One region of the Streptomyces sp. NPDC053432 genome, then DNA from elsewhere that is predicted to be linked to it. Evidence: riboswitches for the same ligand, from Rfam matches in the RefSeq annotation. Region 1 holds a riboswitch; each other region holds the start of a gene.

Region 1 (4,901 bases):
GACCACGGCGACCACCTGACGGAGGCAGAGGCCACCGCGATGGCTTTCATCCTGCTTTTCGCCGGTTTCGAAACCACGGTCAACCTGATCGGCAACGGGCTGCACGCCCTCTTCATGAACCCCGGCCAGCGCGAGCGCCTCCAGGCCTCCCTCGCTGCCGGGGAGACCGGCCTGCTGGAGACGGGCATCGAGGAACTCCTGCGCTACGACGGCCCGGTGGAGCTGGCGACGTGGCGGTTCGCCACCGAGCCGATGACCCTCGGCGGTGAGGAGATCGCGGCCGGGGATCCGGTCCTGGTGGTCCTCGCGGCGGCCGACCGGGACCCCGGGCGGTTCGCCGACCCGGACACCCTGGACCTCTCGCGGAGTGACAATCAGCACCTCGGTTACGGGCACGGCATCCACTACTGCCTGGGCGCTCCGCTCGCGCGGCTCGAAGGACAGACCGCACTTGCGAGTTTGCTGACGCGTCTGCCGGATCTGGAACTCGCCGTTCCACCGGAAGAGCTGCGCTGGCGCGGCGGACTCATCATGCGTGGCCTGCGCACTCTTCCCGTTCGCTTCGCAGTACCGAACAACTGAGGGCCGCCTGATCCGACGTCAGTTCCCGGCCGAACTTGTGACATGCGTTCGAGGGCGGCTAGGTTCTGCCGTTACCCCGCCGTTATGCGAAAGGTGCAGCCTCATGCGTTCCGGGAACGGCCGCCACAGACGCCCCCGTCAGGTGCCCGCGATAGTCGTCACTGCCGGAGTCACCGGCTCCGCGCTGGCTCTGCCGCTGCTCGCCGCCACCGGCGCGAGCGCGGCCGACACCTCCACGTGGGACAAGGTCGCCGAGTGCGAGAGCGGCGGCAGCTGGAGTGCCAACTTCGGCAGCGGCGCCTACGGCGGCCTCCAGTTCACCCAGGAGGAGTGGCGGGAGGCCGGCGGCCTCGACTTCGCCGAGCGGGCCGACCTCGCGAGCCGTTCCCAGCAGATAGCCGTCGCCGAACGCGTGCTCGCGGCCAAGGGCCCGCAGGCGTGGCCGATGTGCGCGGCGCCCGCCGGGCTGGACGCGCAGGGCCCCGCCGCCGTGGTCGACCCCGGCCAGCCCGGCAACCACGGCAGTGTCAAGCCCACCCCCTCCCGCCCGGACGACGTCGTACCGCCCTCCGGGGCCGTGCCGCCGTCCACGGATTTCGGGGCTCCGACCCCGGGGATCGCCGACGGCCCGCTCGGCCCGAACCTCGGACTGCCCGTCATGCCCCCGGCGGACCTCCCGGTTGACGAGCCGACGACTCCGGGCAACTCGAACAACCCGGGCAACCCGGGTATCCCGGGCGATCAGGGCAACTCGGGTAAGCCCGCCGACCCCGGCACCCCGACGGCGCCTCCCGCGACGACGCCGACCGCGCCCGGCCTGCCCCCGGCGAACCCGGCCGACCCGGCCAACCCGGGAGTCCCCACGGCGCCTGACGCCTCGACCGCACCGCCCGTCACGACTGCCGAGGGCACCGGCAAGCACCGCGGCACGCCGGCCCCGGAGACTCCCGGGACGCCTGATGCCGCGTCGGAGCCCACGTACACCGTGAAGACGGGCGACAGCCTGACGGCCATCGCGGATGCCAAGGGGGTCAAGGGCGGCTGGAACGCCCTCTACAAGGCCAATGAGCAGGTCATCGGCGGGGACGCCAACCTGATCAAGCCCGGACAGAACCTGGATCTATCCGGACAGTAAGGGCACTTCAGTTGACCGGTAAGAGTTGATTGTCGGTTTTCTGTAAGTGAGACATGTGTCTCTTCCGGTCAACTGGCGTGTCCCGCCCCGGGGCTTGCGCAAACCCCGTCCTCACCTGCGCAAACGCCTTTGAGAAGGACGCAAGTAGGGGCCGTTTCTCCCCGATGCCGCGCGTTGAACATCGGGGAGAGACCTGTCTACCTTCTGAATCGCCCGCCACCGCGGGCTCCTTCGACCGCATCGCCGAATCCTGCCGGCGGACGGGGGGAACAGTCGTCGCGTCAAGCGCCGGAGGCAGGAGCGGGGGAACCAAGGTAGGTGCCGGGAACGGCCGTTGAGAGACGGCCGGCAACCGGCTAGGGGTCAAGACGTGCGCTGGGTCGCACGGCCGGGCAACTCACTCGCCCGAACCCGACAGCTCACCTCGTAGGCGTCGGTGAGGAGAACCTCATGCTGCTTTCCGGCAAGGGCAAGCACCGTCGCGCCACCAAGGCCGTCCGCATCGCCACGCTCGCCGGTGTCGCCGGCGCCGTCGTCGCCGCGCCGCTGATGGCCGCGGGTACCGCGAGCGCCGCCACCGCGAGCGAGTGGGACCGCGTCGCCCAGTGCGAGTCCGGTGGCAACTGGTCCATCAACACGGGCAACGGCTACTACGGTGGCCTGCAGTTCTCTTCCTCCACCTGGGCCGCGTACGGCGGCAAGGCCTACGCCCCGCAGGCCAACCAGGCCTCGAAGTCACAGCAGATAGCCATCGCCGAGAAGGTCCTCAAGGGCCAGGGCAAGGGCGCCTGGCCGTCCTGCGGCGTGGGTCTGTCGAACTCCTCCTACACCGGCGGCTCGACCGAGACCCCGAAGACGGAGACCAAGAAGACCCAGCCGAAGAAGACCGAGACCAAGAAGACGGAGCCGAAGAAGACGGAGCCCAAGCGCTCCGAGACCCCGGCCCCGACCACCCGCTCCGAGCGCACCGAGGCCCCGAAGACGGGCAACGGTTCGTACGAGGTCAAGGCCGGCGACACCCTCGGTGCCATCGCCGACGCCAACGCCGTCAAGGGCGGCTGGGAGAAGCTCTTCGAGCTGAACAAGGACATCGTGTCCGACGCCGACCTGATCTTCCCGGGTCAGAAGCTGAAGCTCAGCTGAACAATGCGGCACTAGCCGCAGGCCCTTTCACCGCATGTGACAGCCCCACCGCCCGGCGCGCCTTCCCCTCCACGCGCCGGGCGGCGGCGTGTGTGCGGGCCAAGGCGCCTTTCTCCAGAGTCGTATGTCCTGGAACGGGGGTATTCGGGCCCTTTTTCGTCCCAGGACCCGGGCGGTCGGCAGGCCGAATGCCCGGAGGCGGTTAGGCTCTAAGCGGCAAGGCCGTCCCATGGCCTGACATGCCGCCGCACACCCAGCGTCACATCCCAGAAGGAGATGCTCGTGCCGTCCATCGACGTCGTCGTAGCCCGGGAAATCCTGGACTCCCGAGGCAACCCCACGGTCGAGGTCGAGGTGGGCCTCGACGACGGCAGCACCGGCCGTGCTGCAGTTCCGTCCGGTGCCTCCACCGGTGCATTCGAAGCCGTAGAGCTCCGTGACGGTGACCCCGACCGCTACCTCGGCAAGGGCGTCGAGAAGGCCGTCCTCGCCGTCATCGAGCAGCTCGGCCCCGAGCTCGTCGGCTACGACGCCACCGAGCAGCGCCTGATCGACCAGGCGATGATCGACCTGGACGCCACCGAGAACAAGGGCTCCCTCGGCGCCAACGCCATCCTCGGTGTCTCCCTCGCCGTGGCGCACGCCGCGTCCGAGGCCTCCGACCTTCCGCTCTTCCGCTACCTCGGCGGTCCGAACGCGCACCTGCTGCCCGTTCCGATGATGAACATCCTCAACGGTGGGTCGCACGCCGACTCCAACGTCGACATCCAGGAGTTCATGATCGCCCCGATCGGCGCGGAGTCCTTCTCCGAGGCGCTGCGCTGGGGTGCCGAGGTCTACCACACCCTCAAGAAGGTCCTGCACTCCAAGGGCCTGTCCACCGGCCTGGGCGACGAGGGCGGCTTCGCCCCGAACCTGGAGTCCAACCGCGCCGCGCTCGACCTCATCATCGAGGCCATCAAGCAGGCCGGCTACACCCCGGGCACGGACATCGCGCTCGCGCTCGACGTCGCCGCGTCCGAGTTCTACAAGGACGGCCAGTACGAGTTCGAGGGCAAGTCCCGCTCGGCCGCCGAGATGACCGACTACTACGCCGAGCTCGTCGAGGCGTACCCGCTCGTCTCCATCGAGGACCCGCTGTTCGAGGACGACTGGGCCGGCTGGAAGACCGTCACCGAGCGCATCGGCTCCAAGGTGCAGATCGTCGGCGACGACCTCTTCGTCACCAACCCCGAGCGCCTGGCCCGCGGTATCGAGGAGGGCTCCGCGAACGCCCTGCTCGTGAAGGTGAACCAGATCGGTTCGCTGACCGAGACCCTCGACGCCGTCGAGATGGCCCAGCGCAACGGCTTCAAGTGCATGATGTCGCACCGCTCCGGCGAGACCGAGGACGTCACCATCGCCGACCTCGCCGTCGCGGTGAACTGCGGTCAGATCAAGACCGGCGCCCCGGCCCGCTCGGACCGCGTCGCCAAGTACAACCAGCTGCTGCGCATCGAGGAGATCCTCGACGACGCCGCGGTGTACGCGGGCCGCAGCGCGTTCCCCCGCTTCAAGGGCTGATCCGGACCTCCGGGTCTAGCCTCCGTACGTCCCCGCACTCGGTCCCGTACCGTGTGCGGGGACGTATTGGTTGGTACGTGTACACAGGGGAGGCGGATCAATGGCCGGGAACCGGGATCGGTTCTCCACCTTCTCCACCGCGACCAGGCTCAAGCAGCTCGGCGAGCGGACCGCCGCCCACGTCTACCGCTCCCAGTCGCGCCGTCAGGTCCGCCGCAGCCGGCTCACCGGACGCGCGGCCCTCCTGGTGCTCGTCCTCTGTACGCTGGTCGTCGCCCTCGCGTATCCGATGCGCCAGTACGTCTCCCAGCGCTCGGAGATCGCGGAGCAGCAGAAGGCGGCCGCCGCGGCGCGGGACCGCCTGGAGCGGCTCCGCGACGAGAAGGCCCGCTGGCAGGACGACGCCTACGCCGAGCAGCAGGCGCGCAAGCACCTGCACTTCCTGCGCCCGGGGGAGATCGGCTACATCATGACCGAC
Region 2 (4,901 bases), on a different contig from region 1:
TGACCACCGGCTCGCTCTCGGTCAACGGGGAGAGCGGCTTCCGCGACGGCTTCGCCCCGCTGCTCCCCGACACGAAGATCGCGCTCGGAGACCTGGACGCCCTGGAGCGCGAGCTGCGCGAGGGCGACGTGGCCGCCCTCGTCGTCGAACCGATCCAGGGCAAGGGGGTCCTCGCGGCCCCGCCTGGGTTCCTGCCCGCCGCGCAGGAACTGCTGCACCGGCACAAGGCGCTGCTGATCGCCGACGAGGTGCAGACCGGGCTGGGACGTACCGGCGACTTCTACGCCTACCAGCACGAGCCGGGCGTGGAGCCGGACCTGGTGTGCGTGGCCAAGGCGCTGTCGGGGGGTTACGTGCCGGTCGGCGCGACCCTGGGCAAGGACTGGATCTTCAAGAAGGTCTACTCGTCCATGGACCGGGTGCTCGTCCACTCCGCGAGCTTCGGCTCCAACGCGCAGGCGATGGCCGCCGGACTCGCGGTGCTCTCCGTCATGGAGGACGAGGAGGTCGTGGCCAACGCCCGGGCGATGGGTGACCTGCTGCGCGGGCGGCTGGCCGCGCTCGTGGACGAGTACGAACTGCTCCACGAGGTCCGGGGGCGCGGGCTGATGATCGGCATCGAGTTCGGCCGGCCGTCCTCGCTGGGGCTGCGCAGCCGCTGGACGATGCTCCAGGCGGCCCGCAAGGGGCTCTTCGCGCAGATGGTCGTGGTGCCGCTGCTCCAGAAGCACCGGATCCTCACCCAGGTCTCCGGGGACCACCTGGAGGTGATCAAGCTCATCCCGCCGCTGATCGTGGACGAGCGGGACGTCGACCGGTTCGTCGGGGCCTTCCGCGAGGTCATGGACGAGGCGCACGGCGGGTCCGGTCTCATGTGGGACTTCGGCCGGACCCTGGTCAAGCAGGCGGTCGGCAACCGCTGACGGGCGGCCGCGGAATAGGCGGGCGGGGGGCGGCGGGCGGGCGGGGAGGCGAGCGCGCGCGGCGCGCTCCCCTCCGGGCCGGCGCGTCAGTCGAGCAGCCGCTCGCGCAGCCGGCTCCTGGTCCCGTCCGTGAGCCCGAGGCCCTCCGCCAGGTAGCGGTCCACGCCGCCCCAGGTCTCCTCGATGGTGTCGAACGCCGCGACCAGGTATTCGGCGCGGGCGTCGAAGAGCGGGGCGAGCAGCTCCATCACCTCGGGCGAGCGGGCCTCCGCGGAGTCGTCGCCGCGGCGGACCCGGTAGCGGCGGTGCGGAGCGTTCGACTCCAGGTAGTCCGCGACGATCGCCTCGCGCTCGACGTCCAGTGCGAGCAGGGTGACGGCGATCGAGAGGCCGGCCCGGTCCTTGCCGGCGGCGCAGTGCATCAGGGCCGGGACGCTGTCCTCGGCGAGGGCGTGCAGGACCCGGCTGTGCTCCGCGGTACGGCTCTTGATCATCGCCCGGTACGAGTTCGTCATCCGGGCCGCCGCCTTCCCGTCGCCCAGGATCGAGCGGAGCTGCTCCAGGTCGCCGCCGCGGACCATCTTCCAGAACTCGCGGCCGTCGGCCGGATCCGAGAGCGGGATGTTGACGTTCCGCACGCCGGGCAGCTCCACGTCCAGGCCGTCGAGCGCGTGGTCGGCTCCGTTGCGGAAGTCGAAGACGGTGTGGAGGCCGAGCGAACCGAGGAACTCTGTATCGGTTTCCGTGGCATGCGCCAGATGTCCGCTTCGGAAGAGTCGCCCCGTCTTGACCCTTCGTCCATCAGAAGTCGGCAATCCGCCCACATCGCGGAAATTGCGCACTCCGGACAGTTCCGGCTCCTGTATCTGCTGGGTCAAGGGAACTCCTCCGTTTCGTGATGCTGCTCGTGGGTGCTCTGTCCGAATTACACTGTTTGGCGGCAACTTGCCATGAGCGGAGGCGAGATCGGGCACGTCCCCGTGAGCCAGATCATACGGTGACCGTGAGTGCCTGATCGCGAAAGCCGAATGCCCGCGCCGGAGGGGTTGTTGACGGACGGGAATGGACGGAGGGTGACCAGTATTCCCCCGGTTTCCGGTCCCTGTGAATCCGTCAGGAAATTCGCGGCTTGTTCGCCGCGGCCTTTTGGGATTACGTTCGCGACCGATCCGGGTGGATCGCCGAATCCTGCCGCCGCCCGGAAACCACCCGACCATTCACGCGCGGCAGGAGCGGGGGAACCAGGTAAGCCGCTGTCCCGGAACTCGACCCCGGGACGGCTAGGGGTGAAGCCGTACATGCTCCGTCCATGTACTGCCGGACATCTCCAGTCCGAACCCGACAGCTCACCTCGCAGGCGCCGGAGAGGAATGCGACATGCCTGCAAAGGGTAAGCACCGCCGCCCCAAGTCCCTTTCGATACCGCGCGGCTTCGTGGCCGCCGGCACCGGCGGTGCGGCCCTCGCGCTGCCGCTGATGGGAGCCGCAGGTGCCCAGGCGGCCGGTGCTCCGGCCGCCGCGACCACCGTGGCCCCCGTGGCGGCCCCGCAGGTCTCCGCCCCGCTCCGGGCCGAGGCCGGCGCGCCGACCGTCTACACGGTCGTGCCGGGCGACTACCTCTCCAAGATCGCCGCCGAGCGCCACCTGGCCGGCGGCTGGCAGCAGCTCTACGCCGACAACCGCGAGGCGGTCGGGGACAACCCCTCGCTGATCCACCCCGGCCTGAAGCTGCACCTCGGCGGTGCGGGCGAGGCGGCTCCGGCGCAGTCCGCCCCGAAGACCGCTCCGAAGGCCGCTCCGCAGACCGCCCGGAAGACCGCCCCCGACGCGGCCCCGAGGACGGCTCCGAAGGCGGCCGGGCAGGAGGCGCCGGCGCAGCAGCAGTCCGCGCCCGAGGCCCCCGCGGCCAAGACGTCGGCCTCCGGCTTCGTGGCCCCCCTGGCCAGCACCGGCATCTCCACCCAGTACAAGGTCGCGGGCAGCATGTGGTCCTCCGGCTACCACACCGGTGTCGACTTCATCGCGAGCTCCGGCACCACGGTCCGGGCCGTCGGCGCGGGCACCGTCGTCTCCGCCGGCTGGGGCGGCGCGTACGGCAACGAGGTCGTCATCCGGCACGCGGACGGCATCTACTCGCAGTACGCCCACCTCTCCTCGCTGTCCGTCTCGGTCGGCCAGAGCGTCACCGCCGGCCAGACCATCGGCCTCTCCGGTTCCACCGGCAACTCCACCGGACCCCACCTGCACTTCGAGATCCGTACGGGCCCGTCCTACGGCTCCGACATCGACCCGCTGAGCTACCTCCGTGCGAAGGGCGTCAGCATCTGACGGCAGCCGCCGCCGGAGCACAGACACGCGTGAGGCCGGGACCCGAGGGGGGCCCCGGCCTCACGTGTACGTATTCCTTATCCCCCGCGTGGTAAAGATCACGGCCCGTCAACCCCTCATTACGTTGGCGTAGGTTGGTTACGAGAGTGAAGGATGTCGTCTCGTGGCAGCGACGACGACGAAACTCAAGACCATCGGCTCGTACGCGGCGATCGGGGACAGCTTCACCGAGGGCGTGGGGGACCCGGGACCCGGGGACACTTATCTCGGCTGGGCGGACCGGCTCGCCGTGCTCCTGGCCGACCAGCATCCGGAGGGCGAATTCCGGTACGCGAACCTGGCCGTGCGCGGCAAACTCCTCGACCAGATCGTGGCCGACCAGGTCCCGCGGGCCAAGGCGCTCGCGCCCGACCTCGTGACCTTCTGCGCGGGCGGCAACGACATCATCCGCCCCGGCACGGACCCCGACGACGTGGCGGAGCGCTTCGAGGCGGCCGTCGCCGACCTCACCGGAGCCGTCGGCCGGGTCGTGATCACCACCGGCTTCGACACCCGGGGCGTACCGGTCCTCAAACACCTGCGGGGCAAGGTGGCGACGTACAGCGTCCACGTCCGCGCCATCGCCGACCGCTACGACTGCCCGGTGCTCGACCTCTGGTCCCTCAAGTCCGTACAGGACCGCCGGGCGTGGGACACCGACCGGCTGCACCTGTCGCCCGAGGGACACACCCGCGTCGCGCTGCGCGCCGCGCAGGTGCTCGGACTGGACGTGCCGGCCGACCCCGACCAGCCGTGGCCGCCGGAGCGGCCGCGCGGCTCGGTCGACGTGACCCGGGACAACATCCACTGGGCGCGCGAGCACCTGGTGCCCTGGATCGGCCGCCGGCTGCGCGGGGAGTCCTCCGGGGACCACGTCGAGGCGAAGCGGCCGGACCTGCTGCCGCTGTAGGCGGGGAGCGCGGGAGCGGGTGGGCAGGGGAACGCGGGAGCGCGGGCGAGCGCGGGGACGCGGGAGTACCCGGGGGACGGGGGAGCACCCGGGGACGACACGCACGGGGGCGGCGGAATCCTTCGGGGCCGGTGTGCGTTGGGATGCTCGTAGACCGACGGACGTCCCGATCGCGCCGTCACCCACCGCACCGTCCCTGGAGGCGCCTTGACCGGCTCTCGTCCCCTGCGTCCCCGGCTGCGCGCCCTGCGGCCCGAAGCCTTCGGCGCGGACCCCTCGGGGGCCCGGCTGGAGCGGATCCGCCGCTCGCCCAACTTCGCCGACGGCGTCTTCCAGAACCCGGTGGGTGCCCGGAACAGGCCCTCCGGGTCGATGGCGGAGTTCGCGAAGATCTACTTCCACCGCGAGCAGCGGATCCGGCGGGCCCCCGCCTCCGACATCCCGGTCTACCCGACCACCCTCGCCGAGCTGGCGAAGCCGCCGGTGAGCGGTCTGCGCCTGACGTGGATGGGGCACTCCAGCGTGCTCGCCGAGATCGACGGCCGCCGGGTGCTGTTCGACCCGGTGTGGGGCGGGCGCTGCTCCCCCTTCCCCTTCGCCGGTCCCAAGCGACTGCACCCCGTGCCGGTCCCGCTGGCCTCGCTGGGCACCGTCGACGTCGTGGTCATCTCGCACGACCACTACGACCACCTGGACCTGCC
Region 3 (4,901 bases), on a different contig from region 1:
CGACGCGCTTGCATACAGTGGCAGGTCGAGAAGAAATCTCTGCATCGCGATCGAAGGGACCACATGCCCATGGGTCACACGGCCACAGCTCAGGCCGGCTCCGGCGGCCTGACAGCGACCGAGCACCGGCTGGCCAACGGCCTGCGCGTGGTGCTCTCCGAGGACCACCTGACCCCGGTCGCCGCGGTCTGCCTGTGGTACGACGTCGGTTCGCGCCACGAAGTCAAGGGGCGTACCGGTCTTGCTCACCTCTTCGAGCACCTGATGTTCCAGGGCTCGAAGCAGGTACCGGGCAACGGTCACTTCGAGCTCGTCCAGGGCGCCGGCGGCTCCCTCAACGGCACCACCAGCTTCGAGCGCACCAACTACTTCGAGACCATGCCGGCCCACCAGCTGGAGCTCGCGCTGTGGCTGGAGGCGGACCGGATGGGTTCGCTGCTGGCCGCCCTGGACGAGGAGTCCATGGAGAACCAGCGCGACGTCGTCAAGAACGAGCGCCGCCAGCGGTACGACAACGTCCCCTACGGCACGGCGTTCGAGAAGCTGACCGCCCTCGCCTACCCGGAGGGCCACCCGTACCACCACACCCCGATCGGCTCCATGGCCGACCTGGACGCCGCGTCCCTGGAGGACGCCCGCAACTTCTTCCGTACGTACTACGCGCCCAACAACGCCGTGCTGTCGGTCGTCGGCGACATCGACCCCGAGCAGACCCTGGCGTGGGTCGAGAAGTACTTCGGCTCCATCCCCGCGCACGACGGCAAGCAGCCGCCCCGCGACGGCACGCTGCCCGAGATCATGGGCGGGCAGCTGCGCGAGGAGATCGTCGAGGAGGTCCCGGCGCGTGCGCTGATGGCCGCCTACCGGCTCCCGCACGACGGCACGCGCGAGTGCGACGCGGCGGACGTGGCGCTGACGATCCTGGGCGGCGGGGAGTCCTCCCTGCTGCACAACCGTCTGGTACGCCGCGACCAGACGGCCGTGGCGGCCGGCTTCGGCATGCTGCGGCTGGCGGGGGCGCCCTCGCTGGGCTGGCTGGACATCAAGACCTCCAGCGGGGTCGAGGTGCCCGTCATCGAGGCCGCCGTGGACGAGGAGCTCGCCCGGTTCGCCGCCGAGGGCCCCACCGCCGAGGAGATGGAGCGCGCGCAGGCGCAGCTGGAGCGCGAGTGGCTGGACCGGCTGAGCACGGTGGCCGGCCGCGCGGACGAACTGTGCCGGTTCGCGGTGCTGTTCGGCGACCCGCAGCTGGCGCTGACCGCCGTCCAGCGGGTGCTCTCCGTCACCGCGGAGGAGGTGCAGGCCGTGGCCGCTGCCCGGCTGCGCCCCGACAACCGCGCGGTGCTGGTCTACGAGCCGCTGCCGGGCTCCGAGGAGTCCGCCGAGTCCGACGAGAGCGACGAGAACGAGGGGGCGGAGCAGTGAGCGACACCGCAGCCGTCACGATGACCTTCCACCCGCGGCCGCAGGCCGGCGAGGCCAAGCCGTGGGCCTTCCCCGCCCCCGAGCGGAGCGTGCTGCCCAACGGCCTCACCCTGCTGCGCTGCCACCGGCCGGGCCAGCAGGTCGTCGCCGTCGAGATCAACCTCGCCGCCCCGCTGGACGCGGAGCCCGAGGGCCTGGACGGCGTGGCCACCATCATGGCCCGCGCGCTCTCCGAGGGCACCGACAAGCACTCCGCCGAGGAGTTCGCCGCCGAGCTGGAGCGCTGCGGCGCCACCCTCGACGCGCACGCCGACCACCCGGGCCTGCGGGTCTCCCTGGAGGTCCCGGCCTCCCGCCTGCACAAGGCGCTGGGCCTGCTCGCCGAGGCGCTGCGCGCGCCCGCCTTCGCCGACAGCGAGGTCGACCGGCTGGTGCGCAACCGGCTCGACGAGATCCCGCACGAGCAGGCCAACCCGCAGCGCCGGGCCGCCAAGCAGCTCTCCAAGGAGCTCTTCCCGGCCACCCTGCGGATGTCCCGCCCGCGCCAGGGCACCGAGGAGACGGTCGCCCGGATCGACGCGACCGCCGTACGCGCCTTCTACGAGGCCCACGTACGCCCCGCCACCGCCACCGCGGTGATCGTCGGCGACCTGACCGGCATCGACCTGGACGCCGTGCTGGCGGACACCCTGGGCACCTGGACGGGCGACCTCGCCGACCCGCTCCCGGTGCCCGCCGTCACCGCGGACGACACCGGCCGTGTGGTCATCGTGGACCGTCCCGGCGCGGTCCAGACGCAGCTGCTGATCGGCCGCATCGGGCCGGACCGCCACGACCGGGTCTGGGCGGCCCAGGTGCTCGGCACCTACTGCCTGGGCGGCACCCTCACCTCACGCCTGGACAAGGTGCTGCGCGAGGAGAAGGGGTACACCTACGGCGTGCGCGCCTTCGGCCAGGTGCTGCGTTCCACCGCGGACGGCAAGGGCGCCTCCATGCTCGCCATCAGCGGCTCGGTGGACACCCCGAACACCGGACCGGCCCTGGAGGACCTCTGGAAGGTGCTCCGCACCCTCGCGGAGGGCGGACTGACCGACGCCGAACGGGACGTGGCGGTGCAGAACCTGGTGGGCGTGGCCCCGCTGAAGTTCGAGACGGCGGCCTCGGTCGCCGGCACCCTCGCCGACCAGGTCGAGCAGGAACTTCCGGACGACTTCCAGGCGCAGTTGTACGCCCGGCTCGCCGAAACCGGCACCGTGGAGGCCACTTCCGCGGTCGTGAGCGCCTTCCCGGCGGACCGGCTCGTCACGGTCCTGGTGGGTGACGCGTCGCTGATCGAGGAGCCGGTGCGCGCCCTCGGTATCGGTGAAGTGAGCGTCGTCACCAACTGAGATACCCCACCGGCGTCCTCAACTGGCGCTTGAACGGCGGTCCTTGGAGGGGCCCGGGCGGCTTGGCCGCTCGGGCCCCTTTTGTCCGTTTGGTGGCGAGGTTGCTTGTTTGCGGTGTGGCGTACGCAACAAAAGGGCGTGTCTGTTTGGTGATTGGCTGATGATCCGCCTAGCGTCGGCCGTGCTGTCCGTCAGTTGTACGCGCCGCATCCGCGGCACCGGGCAGCGATCGCCGAGTCCCCGTCAGGCGCGAGCCTGGGGAGCCGGGGACCCACATCAGTCCCTGGGGTGAATCGGACCGCCTCGCAAGAGGGGGCCCGTAGGAGACCTTCCTGCTCCGAACCCGTCAGCTAACCCGGTAGGCGAGAAGGAAGGAAAGGATCAGCCCCTTCATGGCGTTTGGCAGTCGTCCCGCCGGCTCCGGCAAGCACCGTGGTTCCAGCCGTCTGAGCCGCAAGACCGCCGGTTACGCCGGCATAGCCGCCCTCGCCACGACCGGCGTCGTCGGCACCATCGCCGCCCCGGCCTTCGCCGCGGACAACGGTGGCAACAACCACTCCCAGGACAACACGCTCGGTGCCGTGGTCGTCGCCGAGGAGCTCCCGAGCGACATCGCCGAGCAGGCCGACTCCCAGCAGCGCGCAGCCGAGCACGCCGCCGCCAAGGCGCAGGCCGAGGCCGACGCCAGGCAGCAGGCGGCGGAGGCCAAGCGTCTCGCCGAGGCCAAGGCGAAGGCCGAGCGCGAGGCCGCCGAGCGCGCGGCCCGCGAGGAGGAGCGCAAGCGCCTCAACACCTTCGTCGCCCCGGTCGAGGGCTCCTACGTCTCCACGCAGTACCACGCGGGCGGCGGCATGTGGTCCTCCGGCAGCCACACGGGCATCGACTTCCACGCCGACGAGGGCACCTCGGTCCACGCGGTCGGCGCCGGTGTCGTCGTCGAGGCGGGCTGGGGCGGTGCGTACGGCAACAACGTCGTCATCAAGCACAACGACGGCACGTACACGCAGTACGGCCACCTGCTGCAGCTGAACGTCTCCGTCGGCCAGCAGGTCACCGCGGGCCAGCAGATCGGCCTGTCGGGCTCCACGGGCAACTCCAGCGGCCCGCACCTGCACTTCGAGGCCCGTACCGGCGCGAAGTACGGCTCGGACATCAACCCCCTGGCCTACCTGCGCTCGCACGGCGTCGACCTCTGATCGACTCCACCGCACCGCTGCGCCACCGAAAGACCCCGGCTCCCCGAGCCGGGGTCTTCGTGTTTCGGCAGGCTTCCCGGGGCTGCCCCGGGTTTCCCATTTCCGGCCGCTCTCGGAAATCATCGTGTGTTGCAATAGAGTCGCAGCAGTAGTGGCACGGCACCGATGAGGGTGTGAGTCGGAAAAGGCGGAGGTCCGGTCTTGCGTATTCCTGCGCACGCGGTATGCACGGCAATTCGCGACGACATCGTCTCCGGGGTCTTCGGGCCGGGCAGCAGACTGACGGAGGAGGTGTTGGCCCGCCGGTACGGGGTCTCCCGCGTCCCGGTCCGTGAGGCGCTGCGGACCCTGGAGTCCGAGGGGTTCGTGACCACGCGGCGGCACGCGGGGGCCTGCGTGGCCGAGCCGACGGAGCAGGAGGCCGCCGATCTGCTGGAGCTGCGGATGCTGCTGGAGCCGCTCGCCGCGGCCAGGGCCGCGCGGCGGCGCACCGAGGCGCACCTCAAGGTGCTGCGGGGCCTGGTCAGGCTGGGTCAGGAGCGCGCCAGGCGGGGCCAGGGGGAGGACCTGAGGTCCCTGGGCGGCTGGTTCCACGAGACGCTCGCGCAGGCCTCGGGCAGCCCGGGGCTGATCGCGCTGCTCACGCAGATGCGGCACAAGGTCGCCTGGATGTACGTGGTGGAGGCGCCGGCCCGGCCGGTGGAGTCCTGGGCGGAGCACGGGGCGGTGGTGGACGCGGTGGCCCGGGGCGACGCCGAGCGGGCCCGGGCGCTGGCGGCGGTCCACGCCGAGCGGGCGGCGGGGGCGCACCGGCTGCGGATCAGGGCGGCGGTGAGCACTTCGCAACCTGCCGTAAACATGTCGAGCGGCCGGCATTAACAGGCGCCGTATA

Evidence for each region. Region 1 has a riboswitch for cyclic di-AMP ahead of ACZ6Y1_RS14875 (transglycosylase family protein). Riboswitches for the same ligand answer to the same signal wherever they lie in the genome.
Region 2: linked by a shared signal. The riboswitch ahead of ACZ6Y1_RS07750 (M23 family metallopeptidase) and the one ahead of ACZ6Y1_RS14875 (transglycosylase family protein) in region 1 are both predicted to bind cyclic di-AMP.
Region 3: linked by a shared signal. The riboswitch ahead of ACZ6Y1_RS13305 (M23 family metallopeptidase) and the one ahead of ACZ6Y1_RS14875 (transglycosylase family protein) in region 1 are both predicted to bind cyclic di-AMP.

What each region holds. Positions count from the first base shown of each region.
Region 1 covers NZ_JBVJKF010000007.1:247,566-252,466, forward strand. Annotated here, with positions in the region: gene ACZ6Y1_RS14865 (cytochrome P450 family protein) at 1-582, shown strand, start outside; gene ACZ6Y1_RS14870 (LysM peptidoglycan-binding domain-containing protein) at 686-1,717, shown strand; cyclic di-AMP (ydaO/yuaA leader) riboswitch at 1,994-2,165, shown strand; gene ACZ6Y1_RS14875 (transglycosylase family protein) at 2,168-2,860, shown strand; gene eno (phosphopyruvate hydratase) at 3,143-4,423, shown strand; gene ACZ6Y1_RS14885 (FtsB family cell division protein) at 4,524-4,901, shown strand, end outside.
Region 2 covers NZ_JBVJKF010000003.1:366,645-371,545, forward strand. Annotated here, with positions in the region: gene ACZ6Y1_RS07740 (aspartate aminotransferase family protein) at 1-923, shown strand, start outside; gene ACZ6Y1_RS07745 (tyrosine-protein phosphatase) at 1,010-1,801, opposite strand; cyclic di-AMP (ydaO/yuaA leader) riboswitch at 2,124-2,298, shown strand; gene ACZ6Y1_RS07750 (M23 family metallopeptidase) at 2,301-3,251, shown strand; gene ACZ6Y1_RS07755 (SGNH/GDSL hydrolase family protein) at 3,415-4,200, shown strand; gene ACZ6Y1_RS07760 (MBL fold metallo-hydrolase) at 4,408-4,901, shown strand, end outside.
Region 3 covers NZ_JBVJKF010000006.1:258,758-263,658, reverse strand. Annotated here, with positions in the region: gene ACZ6Y1_RS13315 (M16 family metallopeptidase) at 70-1,425, shown strand; gene ACZ6Y1_RS13310 (M16 family metallopeptidase) at 1,446-2,813, shown strand; cyclic di-AMP (ydaO/yuaA leader) riboswitch at 3,034-3,192, shown strand; gene ACZ6Y1_RS13305 (M23 family metallopeptidase) at 3,206-4,009, shown strand; gene ACZ6Y1_RS13300 (GntR family transcriptional regulator) at 4,211-4,888, shown strand.